One region of the Proteus faecis genome, then DNA from elsewhere that is predicted to be linked to it. Evidence: predicted binding sites of a transcription regulator. Region 1 holds the regulator's gene; each other region holds the start of a gene.

Region 1 (5,846 bases):
CATCACCTTGGCAAGCTTCACAACGCCCACCTTTTACGTTGAAACTGAACCGACCCGGTGTATAACCACGAGTACGAGACTCAGGTACACCCGCAAATAACTCACGAATAGGTGTAAAGACACCGGTATAAGTTGCGGGGTTTGAACGAGGAGTACGACCAATTGGGCTTTGGTTAATATCAATCACTTTATCGAAATATTCTAGCCCTTCAACATCTAAATAAGGTGCAGGTACACTATTTGTCGCCCCATTTAATTGGCGTTGTGCGATAGGGAATAACGTATCGTTGATCAGCGTTGATTTACCTGATCCTGAAACACCTGTAATACAGGTAAATAAACCTACGGGTAATTTTAGATTTACATTTTTTAGGTTATTACCTTTTGCGCCAAGAATGGTCAGCATTTTTTCGCGATCAACAGGCACTCGTTGTTCTGGAATTGCGATGCGACGTTCACCACTTAAGAATTTCCCCGTTAATGAATTCGGGTTATTAATAATATCTTCAAGCGTCCCTTGGGCGACAATTTCACCGCCATGAACACCCGCACCAGGACCAATATCAATGATATGATCAGCGGCTCGGATGGCATCTTCGTCATGCTCTACGACGATCACAGTGTTACCCAAATTGCGTAAGTGGATCAGCGTTTCCAGCAAACGATCGTTATCTCGTTGATGTAACCCTATCGAAGGTTCATCCAATACATACATCACGCCAACTAATCCCGCACCAATCTGACTCGCCAAGCGAATACGTTGAGCTTCACCACCTGATAAAGTTTCTGCAGAACGAGATAGTGTGAGGTAATTTAATCCCACATTGACTAAGAATTTTAATCGGTCACTGATCTCTTTTAAGACTTTTTCTGCAATCTTCGCTCGCTGACCACTCAATTTTAGATTTTGGAAAAAGATCATTGCATGACCAATACTGTAATCGGCTATTTCAGGTAATGTTGTATTCTCAACATACACATGGCGCGCTTCTCGGCGTAAACGTGTACCACCACAAGAAGCACAAGGGCGATTACTAATATATTTAGAAAGCTCTTCACGTACCGCACTAGATTCTGTCTCGCGGTAACGGCGTTCCATATTATTTAATACACCTTCAAAAGGATGATGACGAACAACAACATCACCACGATCGTTTGTGTATTTAAATTCAATATTCTCTTTGCCTGAACCCGTTAAAATGACTTTTTGAATATTATCTGGTAACGAATCAAATGGCGCTTCAACATCAAAATGATAGTGTTCACCCAATGAGCGAAGCATTTGGAAATAGTAGAAGTTACGACGATCCCATCCTTTAATTGCGCCACCAGCAAGAGAGATTTCTCTATTTTGGATCACTAATTCAGGATCAAAAAATTGCTGAACACCTAAACCATCACAAGTTGGACAAGCACCCGCAGGATTATTAAAAGAGAATAAACGTGGTTCTAGCTCACTCATGCTGTAACCACAAACAGGACAAGCAAAGTTCGCAGAGAAAACAATATCATCGGCATTGTTATCATCCATATCAGAGATAACGGCAGTACCACCAGAAAGCTCTAATGCGGTTTCAAAAGATTCTGCTAAACGTTGAGCCAGATCGTCACGAACCTTAAAGCGGTCAATAACCACTTCAATGGTGTGTTTTTTCTGTAATTCTAATGTTGGTGGATCAGAAAGATCACACACTTCGCCATCAATACGGGCACGAATATAACCTTGAGCGGCAAGATTATTGAGTAACTTAATATGCTCGCCTTTACGCTCTTTAACCACAGGTGCTAACAGCATTAAACGCTTACCCTCTGGCTGCTCAAGTACATTATCAACCATTTGGCTCACTGTTTGAGCGGCTAATGGAATGTCGTGATCAGGACAACGAGGCTCACCAACACGTGCAAATAAAAGACGTAGGTAATCGTGAATTTCTGTAATCGTTCCCACTGTCGAACGTGGGTTGTGCGACGTAGATTTCTGCTCAATCGAAATAGCGGGAGATAAACCTTCAATATGATCAACATCAGGTTTTTCCATCAATGAAAGAAACTGACGAGCGTAGGCAGAAAGCGACTCGACATAACGTCGTTGCCCTTCCGCATAAAGCGTATCAAAGGCTAAAGAAGATTTACCTGAACCAGAAAGCCCCGTAATAACAATGAGTTTATCGCGAGGAATGATCAAATTGATATTTTTTAGATTATGGGTGCGAGCGCCCCGTACTTCGATTTTATCCATGAATATATCCCGGATTGAGAGAGTCGCCGAAAAAGAAAGAATCGGATAATTATGACACAAAGTTAACTGAATGGATATACAGTATATATAGTGAAATTGAATGCTAGTGTAACTCTGTCATTTTGAGACAAAAAAATGTCGACAATGTTCACAAATGAGAAATTCATTACTCGTCATATTCAAATTTTAGCGTACGTGATAAACTTATTCGCTTATGATTTCAAAAAATTTACTTTCGCAGGAGTACCTCACATGGCGAGCAGAGGCGTAAACAAAGTTATTCTTATCGGTAATTTAGGGCAGGATCCAGAAATCCGTTATATGCCAAGTGGCGGTGCAGTTGCCAACCTAACACTGGCAACATCAGAAAGCTGGCGCGATAAACAAACCGGTGAAATGAAAGAAAAAACCGAGTGGCACCGTGTGGTAATTTTCGGCAAATTAGCGGAAATTGCAGGCGAATATCTGCGTAAAGGTTCACAAGTGTATATCGAAGGCCAATTACAAACACGTAAATGGCAAGATCAAAGCGGCCAAGACAGATATAGCACTGAAGTTGTTGTTAACATCGGTGGCACAATGCAGATGTTAGGTGGCCGTGGAGGTCAAGATAACGCACCATCTCAAGGTGGCCAAGGCGGTTGGGGTCAACCACAACAACCACAAGCATCTCAACAATTTAGTGGTGGTGCGCAATCTCGCCCACAACAACCAGCAGCAGCTCCAGCACCAAGTAATGAACCACCAATGGATTTTGATGACGATATCCCGTTCTGATCCTCTCATCTCAGAATAAATTATCTAAAACCATCTAAAAACCCCAGCTTAAGCTGGGGTTTTTGTTGTTTATCATCATTAGATACCGCCCTATATAAACCATCCCACTTTTGCATCGTATAAAATGGCTTTACACAACTCTCTTTGCATTCTTCTCTTCCTTCTTAAAAATGCTTTCTTTATATTGAAAGAAAATATGATATTGAAAAAACATGTTTTCTTATCTAACAACAGATCACTTTAAAAAGAGTGTAATTCCACAGTTATTTTTATAAAACCCCACTTTACACAAAGGTTTACTCTGGAAAAATATGATAGGATCCGTGTTATTAACAACGTCTGAGAGCATCTTATCCCCATGAATGAAGAGAAATTGCTCGCTCAGGCAGAAAAGATCTGCCAGAAACGAGGTGTTCGCCTGACTTCACAACGTCTGGCAGTATTACGTCTGATAATGCAGCAACCTTCTGCTATCAGCGCATACGACTTATTGGATTTATTACGCCAAGTTGAGCCTCAAGCAAAACCCCCCACTGTCTATCGCGGGTTAGAGTTTTTACTTGAGCAAGGATTTATCCATAAAATAGAATCCACCAACAGTTATGTGCTTTGTCATCATTTTGATGATGTTGAACATACGTCAGTAATGCTAATTTGTGACCGTTGTTTGTCTGTCACTGAAAAGAATAGCCATAAAATCGAAGATGCGATTTCATTACTGGCAAAAGAGAGTGGGTTTCATTTACGACATAGCGTCATAGAAATTCATGGATTATGTTCACAGTGCCACGAAGCACAAGAGTGTACCCATCCTGAAGGTTGTCATCATGATCATAGTATGGATGATAACCTTAAACAGAAAAAAACCGGTGATTATAAGCCACGTTGATTGAGCAACTGTCAGTAAGTCTAGACATAAAAAAATGCAGATGGTTTTGTGTTTTTACACATCATCTGCATCTTTATAAAATAAGTTGTATTGACTTACTTTGGTACAAATTACAGCCATTCACCGTTACGAATAACCCCAACGGCTAAACCTTCAACAGTAAAGCTTTGTTCGCGTAAATCGACGATAATAGGTGAAAACTCTGGGTTTTCTGCATGAAGTTCAATTTTATTACCGCTTTTCTTAAAGCGCTTTACTGTCACCTCATCTTCAATACGCGCCACAATGACTTGCCCGTTGTGAACATCTTGCGTTTTATGCACAGCAAGTAAATCACCATCCATAATACCGATATCTTTCATTGACATACCATTAACGCGCAATAAAAAATCTGCACTCGGTTTAAATAGCATTGGGTCAACTTGATAATGGCTTTCAATATGCTCTTGCGCTAAAAGTGGTTCACCAGCCGCGACTCGCCCAATTAATGGCAACCCTTCTGGCTCTTCTTCCATTAGCAAACGGATACCTCTAGATGCACCAGAGACAATTTCTATCACGCCTTTACGAGCAAGAGCTTTTAAGTGCTCTTCTGCCGCATTTGGTGAGCGAAACCCAAGTTGGGAAGCTATTTCAGCCCGTGTTGGTGGCATACCCGTTTGCGAAATGTGATCACGAACCAAATCGTAAACCTGCTGCTGCCTTGCAGTTAATGCTTTCATTCCGCCCCCTGTTTGTTTATACAGTCAGACTGTGAGTATATACAGGTATATGACGATTTGAAACCTTAAATGAATATAAAACACGCATCTTTGGATTATTTTTCGACAAAAAGCGAATTTTTTAACTTTATGCGAAGAAATGTCCCCAAAGAATGGTTACCCAAGTAAATAATCCCAATATAATAGCAATTAGAACGGCGGCAGACCCCATATCTTTTGCACGTCCGGATAATTCGTGGTATTCAGATCCAATTCGATCGACAACGGCTTCTATTGCACTATTTACTAGTTCCAAAATCACAACCAATACAACGGAACCAATGAGTAAAATGCGCTCTAGACCACTGACATCGATGAAAAATGAAAGGATAATTGCAACTAAGGTCACAATTGCTTCTTGTCTAAAAGCGGCTTCATTAATCCATGCGGCACGAATACCTTGGTATGAATAACCACCAGCTTTGATGATTCGGGTAAGACCTTTATTTTGATTAGCCATAATAAACTCTATCGAAAACAAACGATTATTTTGTCACTTTTCTCTATTAATATTGTCACAGCACCACAGATCTACGAAAGACTTTCTGTTATGCTTTCGAAGTATTGCTAATAAGAGGCTACAACTATTTATGTCAGCTTGGCGTAAACTATATTATAACACATTGAATTTACCACTAAAATTACTGGTAAAAAGTAAACGAGTTCCGACTGATCCTATCACTGAATTAGGGTTAGATACGTCGCGCTCTTTCCTTTATGTTCTGCCTTATCATTCAAAGGCTGACTTACTGACATTAAGACAGCAATGTCTCTCTTTAGGGTTGCCTGATCCACTGCAACCTATTGAGATCGGTGGAACTAAGCTTCCTGCTTATGTCTTTATTGATGACGGCCCAAGAGTATTCCGTTATTACTCGCCCGATCCTCGTAAAGACTCCGTGAAGACATTTCACGCTTATCTTGATGCACATCGTAATAACCCACATCTTGATATCGAGATGTTGCCAGTTTCTGTGATGTTTGGCCGCTCTCCTGGTCGTGAAGGTCATAATGGCGTTCCTCATTTACGCGTGCTTAACGGTATCCAGAAATTTATCGCTATCCTCTGGTTAGGTCGTGATAGTTTTGTTCGTTTTTCACCCACTGTATCAATGCGTGAAATGGCGAACGAACACGGTACAGACACCAGTATAGCGAGAAAACTTGCACGTGTTGCGCG
Region 2 (5,846 bases), on a different contig from region 1:
TAATTGCTTGACGATAAATGTGATCCATTACGTCACCTGCCGCGAACACCCCTTCAATAGAAGTTTGTGTTGCATTACCTTGAGTACCTGATTGCACTTTGATGTAACCATTGTCTAATTCTAATTGGCCATCAAAAATAGTGGTATTAGGGCTATGTCCAATAGCGATAAAGACACCCATAACATCTAATTCTTCGGTTTTATCACTCTTAGTATCTTTTAAGCGAACTTTCGTTACACCCATTTCATCGCCAAGAACTTCGTCTAAGGTACGATCAGTATGCAAAATAATATTGCCATTGTTTACTTTGTCCATTAGACGGTTAATTAAGATCTTTTCAGAACGGAAAGAGTCACGGCGGTGGATCAGATGAACTTCAGATGCGATATTCGCTAAATAAAGAGCCTCTTCCACAGCGGTATTTCCGCCACCGACAACAGCGACTTTCTGGTTACGATAGAAAAATCCGTCACATGTTGCACAAGCAGAAACACCTCTGCCTTTAAAAGATTCTTCTGAAGGTAAACCGATATAGCGAGCAGAAGCACCTGTTGCGATAATTAATGCATCACAAGTGTACTCTTGTTCATCACCAAATAGGCGAAATGGACGGTTTTTCAGATCGACTTTATTAATATGGTCAGAGATAATCTCTGTATTAAATTTTTCGGCGTGCTGAAACATGCGGTCCATTAATCCAGGACCTGTTAGCCCTTCTGGGTCTCCGGGCCAGTTTTCGACTTCTGTTGTCGTTGTCAGTTGACCGCCTTTTTCAACACCCGTAATCAGTACTGGTTCTAAGTTTGCTCTTGCAGCATAAACGGCGGCGGTATAACCCGCAGGGCCAGAACCTAAAATAATAAGTTTGCTATGTTTGATGGTGCTCATGTATACCTCATCTCTGATTAGGCGTGATGCGAATTGAGGGATTGTAGGAGAAATAAGACGTTAAAAAAAGCCAATGACGAGAAATAGACATAATATTTTAGCTATTTTAGCAATAGTTAATACTAATATAGTTTAATAATTATAGAGTTATATTACGCTAACATCATCGAATTAATATGAAACATTTTGCTTTACAATTGATGTTTATCTTGCGTATATAGAGAATAAACATAGCGCCTTGTTCTGATTTTTACTCATTTACTTTGACAATCCGCTGTACATTTGCGAAAACATGATTGTTAAAGACAATTATCCTCGGATGTTATACGTATTATTTTTTAGACAGACAGGGTGTGGGATAGTTACTTTGTGATATTTGCTAATGAGTATTTGGATAAAATAGAATTTTTATCTGGCATTAAAAGAAAATAGATTGGTAGTTTGCTCTGACCGTTTGATACCGAAGTTTCGACATTGATGCTGAAGGTGTACAGGTATGGGTATAGGAAAATAAAGTAAGAGAAAAAGAGAAAGAGAGTATAGAGATGATTGATAATAAAAAACGTCCGGGTAAAGATCTTGATAGAATAGACCGGAATATTCTAAATGAGCTTCAAAAAGATGGACGTATTTCAAACGTTGAGTTATCTAAACGTGTAGGTTTATCACCAACACCTTGTTTAGAGCGTGTACGTCGTTTAGAGCGCCAAGGATTTATTTCTGGTTATACAGCACTGTTAAACCCACATTACTTAGATGCATCATTACTGGTATTCGTGGAAATCACATTAAACCGTGGTGCACCAGATGTTTTCGAACAATTCAATATGGCTGTTCAAAAACTTGAAGAAATCCAAGAATGCCATTTAGTTTCTGGTGATTTTGACTATCTGTTGAAAACTCGTGTACCTGATATGTCCGCTTATCGTAAATTACTCGGTGAAACACTGTTACGTCTTCCTGGTGTTAATGACACACGTACATACGTGGTTATGGAAGAAGTGAAACAAAGTAACCGCCTTGTAATTAAAACTCGCTAAGCCAACTTAATAGGTTGGTGCAAAGCAGGAAAAAGTTAGGTACACTCCTGTTTATGCATACAGTTTCAACGCTGGGATATCTCAGCGTTGTTCCGTTTTAATTCACCCTAAGTTAAACCTGGAGAGCCCTCTTTGAGCCAGGAATATACAGAAGATAAAAATATTCGTTTAACAAAGATAAGCAACCGTCGCCGTATTTGGGAGGCTATTCTCATTCTTATCGGCATTGGCGCTGTCTTTTTAATGGTTTCATTACTTAGCTTCCATCCCTCTGATCCTAGCTGGTCACAAACCACTTGGAATGAGCCTATTCAAAATTTAGGCGGTAGTATCGGAGCATGGTTAGCTGATATTCTGTTTTCTGCATTTGGTTTACTGGCCTATGCAATTCCTGTCGTCGTGGTTTTTGGGTGCTGGAATTCTCTGCGCTACCAAAAAAACCGTGAATATACCGACTTCTTTTCTCTTGCACTTCGCACGATTGGTGCTTTAGCTCTGATCTCTACATCGTGTGCATTGGCTGATCTTAATTTTGATGATATCTATAATTTCAGCTCTGGTGGTGTTATTGGAAGTTTGTTTAGCAAAGCCCTATTACCATGGTTTAATGTTTTAGGTGCGACTCTTGCTCTGTTATCTGTTTGGGCGATTGGTTTCACACTATTTACTGGCTGGTCTTGGTTAACCATCACAGAAAAAATAGGTGCTGTTATTTTGGGAAGTATTGGTTTTATTACCAATAGAGGCCAAAATGAAGCTGATTACGAAGATGAAGAAGAGGAAGATGATACTCAGAATGTTGTTACAGAAATAACTGAAAATTCAAATCAAAAAGAAAATCAGCAATCTGAATTATCAACAGAAGAGAATGATGATGTTTTATTTTCTGCGCCTTCAGCACTTGAACTCGCTCGTCAGCAAGAGATAGACACATTACAATCTAAAGCAAAACAAGACGATGATTTGCCATCTTTCTCTGCAACAAATGACATAGCAGAGGAACATGCGCAAACATTGGCGCAAACTGATCCGGTTGTATCTACAACGGTTTCACAACCCACTCATACAGAGGAAGAACCAGAACATTACCGTTTTGATATTCCAGAAGCATTCTTGAAAAAAGAAGCTCAATCAGAAGTCAATGCCCCTCAACATTCTGTTGAACCAACATCGGAAGAAAACACACCTTCTGTGATGCCGGTTGAAAACGAACCTATGGTACAGCCATCGTCTGCATTAACAGAGAATTTTATGCCGACGGGTAGTATTGAACCAACATTCTCGCTAGCACCTGATACAGACGCGTTGACGCAAGCAACTACTGTGGCTTCTGGTGTGGCGGCAAGTGCTCTTGTGAGTCATGGTCCTCAAGTTAAACAAGGATTAGGTCCTGAATTACCACGCCCAAATCCAGTACGACTGCCAACACGTCGTGAGCTTTATGGTATCCATATACCTTCACAACGTGAAGCTGAATTGCGTCGTCGTGAGGAAGCAGTTCAATCTGAACCTGAAGATGAGTTAGCGGATATTCAAGAACAAGCGAATTTTGAACAAGCGTTGCGTCAGCAATTCCTTGAACAGCAACGTGAACGCTATGGTGAGAACAATAGCGCTGAACCTGAAGATATTATTGGCTCTCATCAGCCAATTATGACAACACCAATATCTTCATTGAGTCATCAACAAGATGATTATAATGATGAACCAACAGTTACTGCGAATACATTCTCTTCGACAGAAGAGAATAACAGCGATATTGATGAAGATGAACAATATCAGCAACAATTAGCAGCACAATTTAAACAACAATTGCAGGATCGCTATGGTGATGATGTTTCGTTAGATGATGACGAAGATGAAGTTTTACCTCAAATATCAACACCAGCACCTTCATTGCAAGCAACAACGGGTTATCAACCTCATATTCAACATTCATTTGCTTCACAATCAGCGCAACCGACGCAAACTATTGAGAAAAAAGTTGAATACCCAACTAGCAGTGCATTTCTACAAATTTCGCCTCGTGATGAAGAAGAGGAAGAGTACAGTCCTAAAATTGAGCTAGAAAGAGAGCTCACAGCATTAGAGGCATTCTCGCCAATTGATGATCTATTGGATGAAGAGCCGATAGAGCCAGTATTTACACCGATTGTTTCAGAACCGGTTACGCCACAAGTTGCCCCTCAAGCTGTATCACAATCACGTATTGAGCCACAGCCTAATATGGCTCAGCATTTTGCACAGCAACAGCAACAGCAACAGCAACAGCAACAGCAACAGCAACAGCAACAATCCTTAATTCATCCATTATTAATGCGTAATGAAAGGCCGTTGCAAAAACCAACAACACCTATGCCTTCTCTGGATCTACTAACAACGCCACCAGTAGAAGATGAACCTGTTGATATGTTTGAGCTTGAGCGTATTGGTAAACTGATTGAAGCGCGTCTTAATGATTATCGTGTTAAAGCCAAGGTGGTTGGTATTTCACCAGGGCCAGTTATCACTCGTTTTGAACTTGAACTGGCGCCAGGTGTAAAAGCTGCACGCATATCAAATTTATCACGTGACTTAGCGCGTTCATTGTCTGCTATTGCGGTACGTATTGTTGAAGTTATTCCGGGAAAACCTTATGTAGGATTGGAGTTACCTAATAAAAAACGTCAAACCGTATATATGCGTGAATTGTTAGATAGTGATGCATTCCGTGATAGCCGTTCGCCATTGACTGTTGTTTTAGGTAAAGATATCGGTGGTCAGCCAGTTGTTGCCAATCTGGCTAAAATGCCTCACTTACTTGTTGCCGGTACAACCGGTTCAGGTAAATCTGTTGGTGTGAATGCGATGATTATCAGCATTCTCTATAAAGCGAAACCAGAAGATGTTCGCTTTATTATGATTGACCCTAAAATGCTTGAGCTTTCGGTTTATGAAGGTATTCCGCATCTTCTCACAGAAGTCGTTACCGACATGAAAGATGCCGCAAGTGCTCTGCGTTGGAGTGTGGCTGAAATGGAACGTCGTTATAAACTCATGTCAGCATTAGGTGTGCGTAATCTCGCAGGTTATAACGAAAAAATTAAAGAAGCCGAAGCAATGGCGCGTCCTATTCCTGATCCATTCTGGAAACCAAGTGATAGCATGGCAACAGAAATTCCGACGTTGGAAAAAGAGCCTTATATTGTTGTTGTCGTCGATGAATTTGCTGATTTAATGATGACAGCAGGTAAGAAAGTTGAAGAGTTGATCGCTCGCTTAGCACAAAAAGCGCGTGCTGCGGGTATTCACCTTGTACTTGCTACACAAAGGCCTTCTGTTGATATTATTACAGGTTTAATTAAAGCCAATATTCCTAGCCGTATTGCATTTACTGTATCGAGTAAAATTGACTCTCGAACTATCTTAGACCAAGGTGGTGCAGAATCATTACTAGGAATGGGTGATATGCTTTATGCACCAAATGGTTTTGTTCCTGAACGTGTTCACGGTGCTTTTGTTAGTGATGATGAAGTACATGCTGTGGCAACTGACTGGAAAGCAAGAGGTCGTCCTCAATATATTGAAGCCATCACCAAATGCAGTGAAGACGGTGAAGGTAATAGTGGTGGTGGATATGATGATGGTGAAGAGCTTGATCCGTTATTTGACCAAGCTGTAGAATTTGTGGTTGAAAAACAACGCGTTTCCATTTCTGGCGTGCAACGCCAATTTAGAATTGGTTATAATCGTGCTGCAAGAATTGTTGAACAGATGGAAATGCAAGGTATCGTGAGTGCACCAAACCACAACAATACGCGTGATGTACTTTCACCACCACCTTCAGATATGTAATATCTTGAAAACACAGTTATCAGCTAATGAGATAGCATGATAATCTGCATAATATCATCAATAATTTATACGCCGACATTATG
Region 3 (5,846 bases), on a different contig from region 1:
ATCACGGCCGCAATTTCTTGATGATGTTGCTCTAACGTTGAGCGTAATGAGTGGATATCAGCCGGATCCCACTCTTCATAAAAACCTGTTTTAGGGGCATCCACGAAGAGATGATTAGGCAGATAACCTTTGTAAAGACTGTGCATGGAGTTATCCGGATCACACACAGACATGGCACCAAATGTGTCACCATGATAGCCTTGTTTTAATGCCACAATACGTTGGCGTTTTTCACCTTTAGCTTGCCAAAATTGCAACGCCATTTTCAGCGCAACTTCAACAGCAACCGAGCCAGAATCTGCTAGAAATATGCATTCCAGAGGCGCTGGTGTTATCGCTAATAATTTTCGACAAAGTGATACTGCTGGTGGATGAGTAATGCCACCAAACATCACATGAGACATATTACTGAGTTGTGTTGTAACGGCATTATTAAGTTCTGGGTGATTATAACCATGAATTGCAGCCCACCATGAAGACATTCCATCAATCAGTTTTCTGCCATCAGCCAAGACTAATTCAACGCCTTTTGCACTGACGATAGGGTAAGCAGGTAACGGATTACTCATCGACGTGTATGGATGCCAAATATGGCGTAAATCGAAAGCGATATCTTCAGATGTCATTATATTTTTCACTTAATCATGTAAACCAATGGTGATCAATTTTAGTTGACATGATAACCCTATTATTTAAACTGGCAATCACTTTTAAACAGGAGATTGTATTGTGAGCGCACTAAAACGTTGGACATTAAAAGAAGCCAGAGCACTGTTTGATATGCCATTTTTAGAGTTAGTTTTTCAGGCACAACAAGTTCATCGTCAACATTTTGATCCTTCACAAATCCAAGTGAGTACGTTGCTCTCTATTAAAACAGGCGCTTGTCCTGAAGATTGTAAATATTGTGCCCAAAGCGCGCGGTATAAAACAGGATTAGAAAAAGAGCGATTAATGGAAGTGCAGCAAGTAATTGAATCGGCAAAAAAAGCAAAAGCAGCAGGTTCAACACGTTTTTGTATGGGAGCAGCATGGAAAAACCCGCATGAGCGAGATATGCCTTACCTTGAGCAAATGGTAAAAGAAGTTAAAGCACTGGGTATGGAAACCTGCATGACACTTGGCAAATTAGATGATTCACAAGCTAACCGATTAGCAGATGCAGGGCTAGATTTTTATAATCATAACCTTGACACCTCCCCTGAATTTTACGGCAGTATTGTGACAACACGTACCTATCAAGATCGTTTAGATACACTTGATAAAGTGCGTAATGCCGGTATTAAAGTGTGCTCCGGCGGAATTTTAGGATTAGGCGAAGAAGTTAAAGATCGTGCAGCAATGTTAGTGCAATTAGCGAATTTACCGCAGCCTCCTGAAAGTGTGCCCATTAATATGTTAGCCAAAATCAAAGGTACGCCATTGGCTGATAATGAAGATGTCGACCCGTTTGATTTTATTCGTACTATCGCCGTTGCCCGCATCATGATGCCACGCTCTTATGTGCGTCTTTCTGCTGGTCGTGAGCAAATGAGTGAACAAACACAAGCGTTCTGCTTTATGGCTGGGGCGAACTCTATTTTCTATGGTTGTAAATTATTAACGACAACTAATCCAACTGAAGATAAAGATCACCAATTATTCCGTAAGTTAGGTTTAAACCCTGAACGATTAGCGGTATCTATGGGCGACAATCAGCAAGAAGAAGCTTTGATGCAAGCGGTTGCCAATAAAGACACTGAACAATTTTATAATGCGGCACTGTAATGAGCTGGAAAAACTATTTAGCTGAACAACTTAATGTGCGTAGAAATACGCCATTATGGCGAAAGCGCCAAGTGATCAAACAAGCTAATGGACGTTTTTTGATCACAATAGCGGGCGAAAAGTACCTTAATTTTTCAGGCAATGATTATTTAGGTATTAGCCAACATGAAGATATCATTAAAGCATGGCAGCAAGGTGCTGATAAGTACGGTGTAGGTAGCGGTGGTTCAGGGCATATTACAGGATTTACACAAGCTCATGCGCAATTAGAACAGCATCTTGCAGATTGGTTAGGTTACGATAATGCGCTGTTATTTTCATCCGGTTATAGTGCTAATCAAGGTGTGATATCGGCATTACTTGAAAAAGAAGATGCCATTATTGCAGATAAACTTTGTCATGCTTCTCTAATGGAAGTCGCTGTATTATCACCCGCGACATTATGGCGATTTTTACACAATTCTCCTGACTCTTTATCTCAAAGACTCAGTAAAACATTAGCTAATAAAACCCTTGTGGTAACAGAAGGGGTATTTAGTATGGATGGGGATAAAGCGCCATTAAGAGAAATAGCAACAATAAGCCAAAAACATCAGGCATGGTTAATGGTTGATGATGCGCATGGCATGGGTGTTTTAGGTAAAGAAGGTCGAGGTAGTTGTGATGAAGCGGGTATTAAACCTGAAATACTGGTAGCCACTTTTGGTAAAGCTTTTGGTATCAGTGGGGCGGCAGTGCTTTGTAACAAGCCGACAGCAGAGTTTTTTGAACAATATGCTCGCCATCTTATTTACAGTACATCAATGCCACCAGCACAAGTTATTGCTTTAAACTCAGCTCTAAATGTTATTAAGCAAGCAGATAAGGAACGGGAATATCTTCAACAATTAATCACTGCTTTTCGCCAAGGTGTAATTTCACTACCTGTTAAATTATTACCTTCAGAGACGGCTATTCAGCCATTAATTATTGGTGATGAACAATTGTGCCAAACACTTTCAGATTATCTGCAATCTAAAGGGCTCTGGGTAAAGGCCATCTTTCCTCCTACGGTACCTCCTCAAAGTGCACGTTTACGAATAACGTTAACCACTCGCCATCATCTTTCAGATATTAAGCTGTTAATCGAGACGCTTCATGCTTTCTTCAGTCAAAACAGATAAACAACGTATAGCTCAAACATTTGGTAAAGCGGCTGTTCATTACGATAATCACGCCAATATTCAGCGCTATAGCGGTAATAAATTAATGGATTTAGCACGTCATGATAGTGGTCATATCGTGTTAGATGCAGGATGTGGAACAGGATATTTCAGTCAAAAATGGAAACAACAAGATAAGTTTGTTATTGCACTTGATCTGTCACACACCATGCTACAAGTGGCAAAACAACAACAGCGAGCTGATGGTTACTTACAAAGTGATATCGAGCATTGCGCGATTGCACCACAAAGTGTGGACATTGTATTTAGTAATTTAGCGATGCAATGGTGTGATGATTTATCTGGTGCGATTAAAACATTAATGAACGCAGTCAATGCAAAAGGTGCGCTTTATTTCTCAACACTGACTACGTTGACATTACAAGAAGTTAGAGAGGCTTGGCAATCTCTTGATCAACATTCTCATGTAAATCCTTTTTTATCACTTCACGATATTAAGAAAGCGTGTTGTGGTTTTCATTACCAATTGTCTCTTGAAACGGTCACTGAACGATATGATTCATTACATGCACTTTTTGCTTCTTTGAAGGGAGTTGGCGCCAATTTTGTGCAAGGGGATCGACAAAAAGGGTTGATGACACGACAGAAATTTCGTGGATTAGAAAATGTATGGAAAAGAGAGTTTGGTAAATATTTACTTACTTATCAACTTGTTATGGTTAAGGTGTCACATGGCTAAAACATATTTTTTGACGGGTACAGATACAGAAGTGGGTAAAACTGTAGTCAGTAGTGCTCTATTACAATGTGCGGCGCAACTTGGGTTTCAAACTGCAGGCTATAAACCCGTGGCGTCAGGAAGTGAGTGGTTAAATGAAGGATTACGTAATTCAGATGCACTTACTTTGCAAAAATTCAGTACGGTACAGTTAGATTATCATCGCGTTAATCCTTACTGTTTTGAAACGCCAACATCACCACATATTGTTAGCCAAGAAATAAAACAGCCTATTGATTTTAATGTGATGTCAGAAGGTTTGTCTTATTTAAAGCAACAAGCTGATTGGGTTTTAGTCGAAGGTGCTGGTGGTTGGTTTACCCCACTGTCAGAAAACCATTTTTTCTCTGATTGGGTTATCAATGAAAAGCTACCTGTTATTTTGACTGTGGGTGTTAAATTGGGGTGCATTAATCATGCGTTATTAACGCAACAAGCAATTATTCAGTCTGGTTTAACATTGGCTGGCTGGGTTGCAAATGAAGTTGAACCTGCGGGGCGATATCAAAAAGAATATTTGGCAACATTAAAACAGCATATTAACGCACCATTCTTAGGCAAAATACCCTATTTAAACGAAGTAAAAGAGCATAATTTTACTTCTTACCTTGATCTTTCCTGTTTAAAACTAAGTTGATAGGTGGTTATTAAGTAAATTATAAAAGTCTATTTTTTATACCAATAAAAAAATAAAAAAAATAAATTTAGTCAATTTTTAGGGATGTTTTAAGGTGGAAAAAAAGACGTAACCTACCGAGAGATAACAACTTTGTGCAGTTATCCACTATTCCTGTGGATAACCTTGTGTATTACCATTATAAAAATACGCTGAATAGAGAGAATACAAGGCATTGCTAAAGATTGGTGTTATTCTCAACTTTTATTTTTAATTCTTATATATCAATTAATTAAATAAAATCAATAGAGGGAGTGGTATTGGTGAGCCTCTTGGAATAATTCGCAAAAAAGGGGGTTGCCTTTTTGAAAAAAATCCAGTTCCAAAACTGGGGATAACTTATGCTAATTTATTCAGATAAATTTTGTGAGATAGAGATTGAAGCTGGATTTTTATCCAGTATCATAAGGAGTGTCAGCGAGGAGAAGAAAATATGAGCAAAGATTTCAAACTGCATTCTGAATTTAAACCGGGGGGGGATCAACCCGCCGCTATTGCCTCACTCTGTGAAGGGTTAGATGATGGTCTTGCTCATCAAACTCTTTTAGGGGTAACGGGCTCAGGTAAAACCTTTACGATTGCCAATGTAATTGCCAATCTAAATCGTCCAACTATGGTGTTGGCGCCGAATAAAACATTGGCAGCTCAGCTTTATAGTGAGATGAAAGAGTTTTTCCCTGAAAATGCAGTGGAATACTTTGTTTCTTATTATGATTATTATCAGCCTGAAGCGTATGTTCCAAGCTCTGATACCTTTATTGAAAAAGATGCCTCTGTTAACGAACATATTGAGCAAATGCGCCTATCTGCGACTAAAGCTTTGCTAGAACGTAAAGATGTTATTGTCGTATCATCAGTTTCTGCTATCTACGGTTTAGGTGATCCTGATAGCTATTTAAAAATGATGCTTCATCTGACTAACGGCATGATAATCGACCAACGTGCCATTTTACGTCGTCTTGCTGATTTACAATATACTCGCAACGATCAAGCCTTTCAGCGCGGGACATTTCGCGTACGTGGTGAGGTGATTGATATCTTTCCGGCTGAATCTGATGATTATGCATTACGTGTTGAGCTATTTGATGAAGAAGTCGAACGCCTTTCACTGTTTGATCCTTTAACGGGACAAATTCACTACAATGTGCCTCGTTTTACTGTTTATCCTAAAACGCACTATGTTACACCTCGTGAACGTATTCTTGAGGCGATGGAGAAAATCAAAGAAGAGCTTGCAGACAGACGCAAAGTGCTTTTAGCTAACGATAAACTGGTTGAAGAGCAACGTGTGACACAGCGTACTCAATTTGATCTCGAAATGATGAATGAGTTGGGGTATTGCTCTGGTATCGAAAACTATTCACGCTATTTATCTGGTAGAGGCCCCGGTGAGCCACCACCAACCCTGTTTGATTACCTCCCCGCTAATGGTTTATTAGTGATTGATGAATCACACGTTACT

What was found. The regulator LexA, encoded in region 1, represses DNA repair genes until DNA is damaged. The targets are predictions, from matches to a motif close to TNCTGTATGTACATACAGNA.
Region 2: a site for LexA is predicted at 1,975-1,994, ahead of QSH13_RS02985 (DNA translocase FtsK 4TM domain-containing protein). Genes of this name have one in related genera too.
Region 3: a site for LexA is predicted at 4,767-4,786, ahead of uvrB (excinuclease ABC subunit UvrB). Genes of this name have one in related genera too.

Annotation. Positions count from the first base shown of each region.
Region 1 covers NZ_JASVWV010000017.1:23,911-29,756, reverse strand. The annotation lists gene uvrA (excinuclease ABC subunit UvrA) at 1-2,239, opposite strand, end outside; gene ssb1 (single-stranded DNA-binding protein SSB1) at 2,492-3,016, shown strand; gene zur (zinc uptake transcriptional repressor Zur) at 3,375-3,905, shown strand; gene lexA (transcriptional repressor LexA) at 4,016-4,627, opposite strand; gene QSH13_RS16310 (diacylglycerol kinase) at 4,755-5,126, opposite strand; gene plsB (glycerol-3-phosphate 1-O-acyltransferase PlsB) at 5,257-5,846, shown strand, end outside.
Region 2 covers NZ_JASVWV010000001.1:616,938-622,783, reverse strand. The annotation lists gene trxB (thioredoxin-disulfide reductase) at 1-889, opposite strand, end outside; gene lrp (leucine-responsive transcriptional regulator Lrp) at 1,435-1,929, shown strand; gene QSH13_RS02985 (DNA translocase FtsK 4TM domain-containing protein) at 2,062-5,763, shown strand.
Region 3 covers NZ_JASVWV010000001.1:728,033-733,878, reverse strand. The annotation lists gene bioA (adenosylmethionine--8-amino-7-oxononanoate transaminase) at 1-626, opposite strand, end outside; gene bioB (biotin synthase BioB) at 730-1,767, shown strand; gene bioF (8-amino-7-oxononanoate synthase) at 1,767-2,930, shown strand; gene bioC (malonyl-ACP O-methyltransferase BioC) at 2,905-3,669, shown strand; gene bioD (dethiobiotin synthase) at 3,662-4,345, shown strand; gene uvrB (excinuclease ABC subunit UvrB) at 4,818-5,846, shown strand, end outside.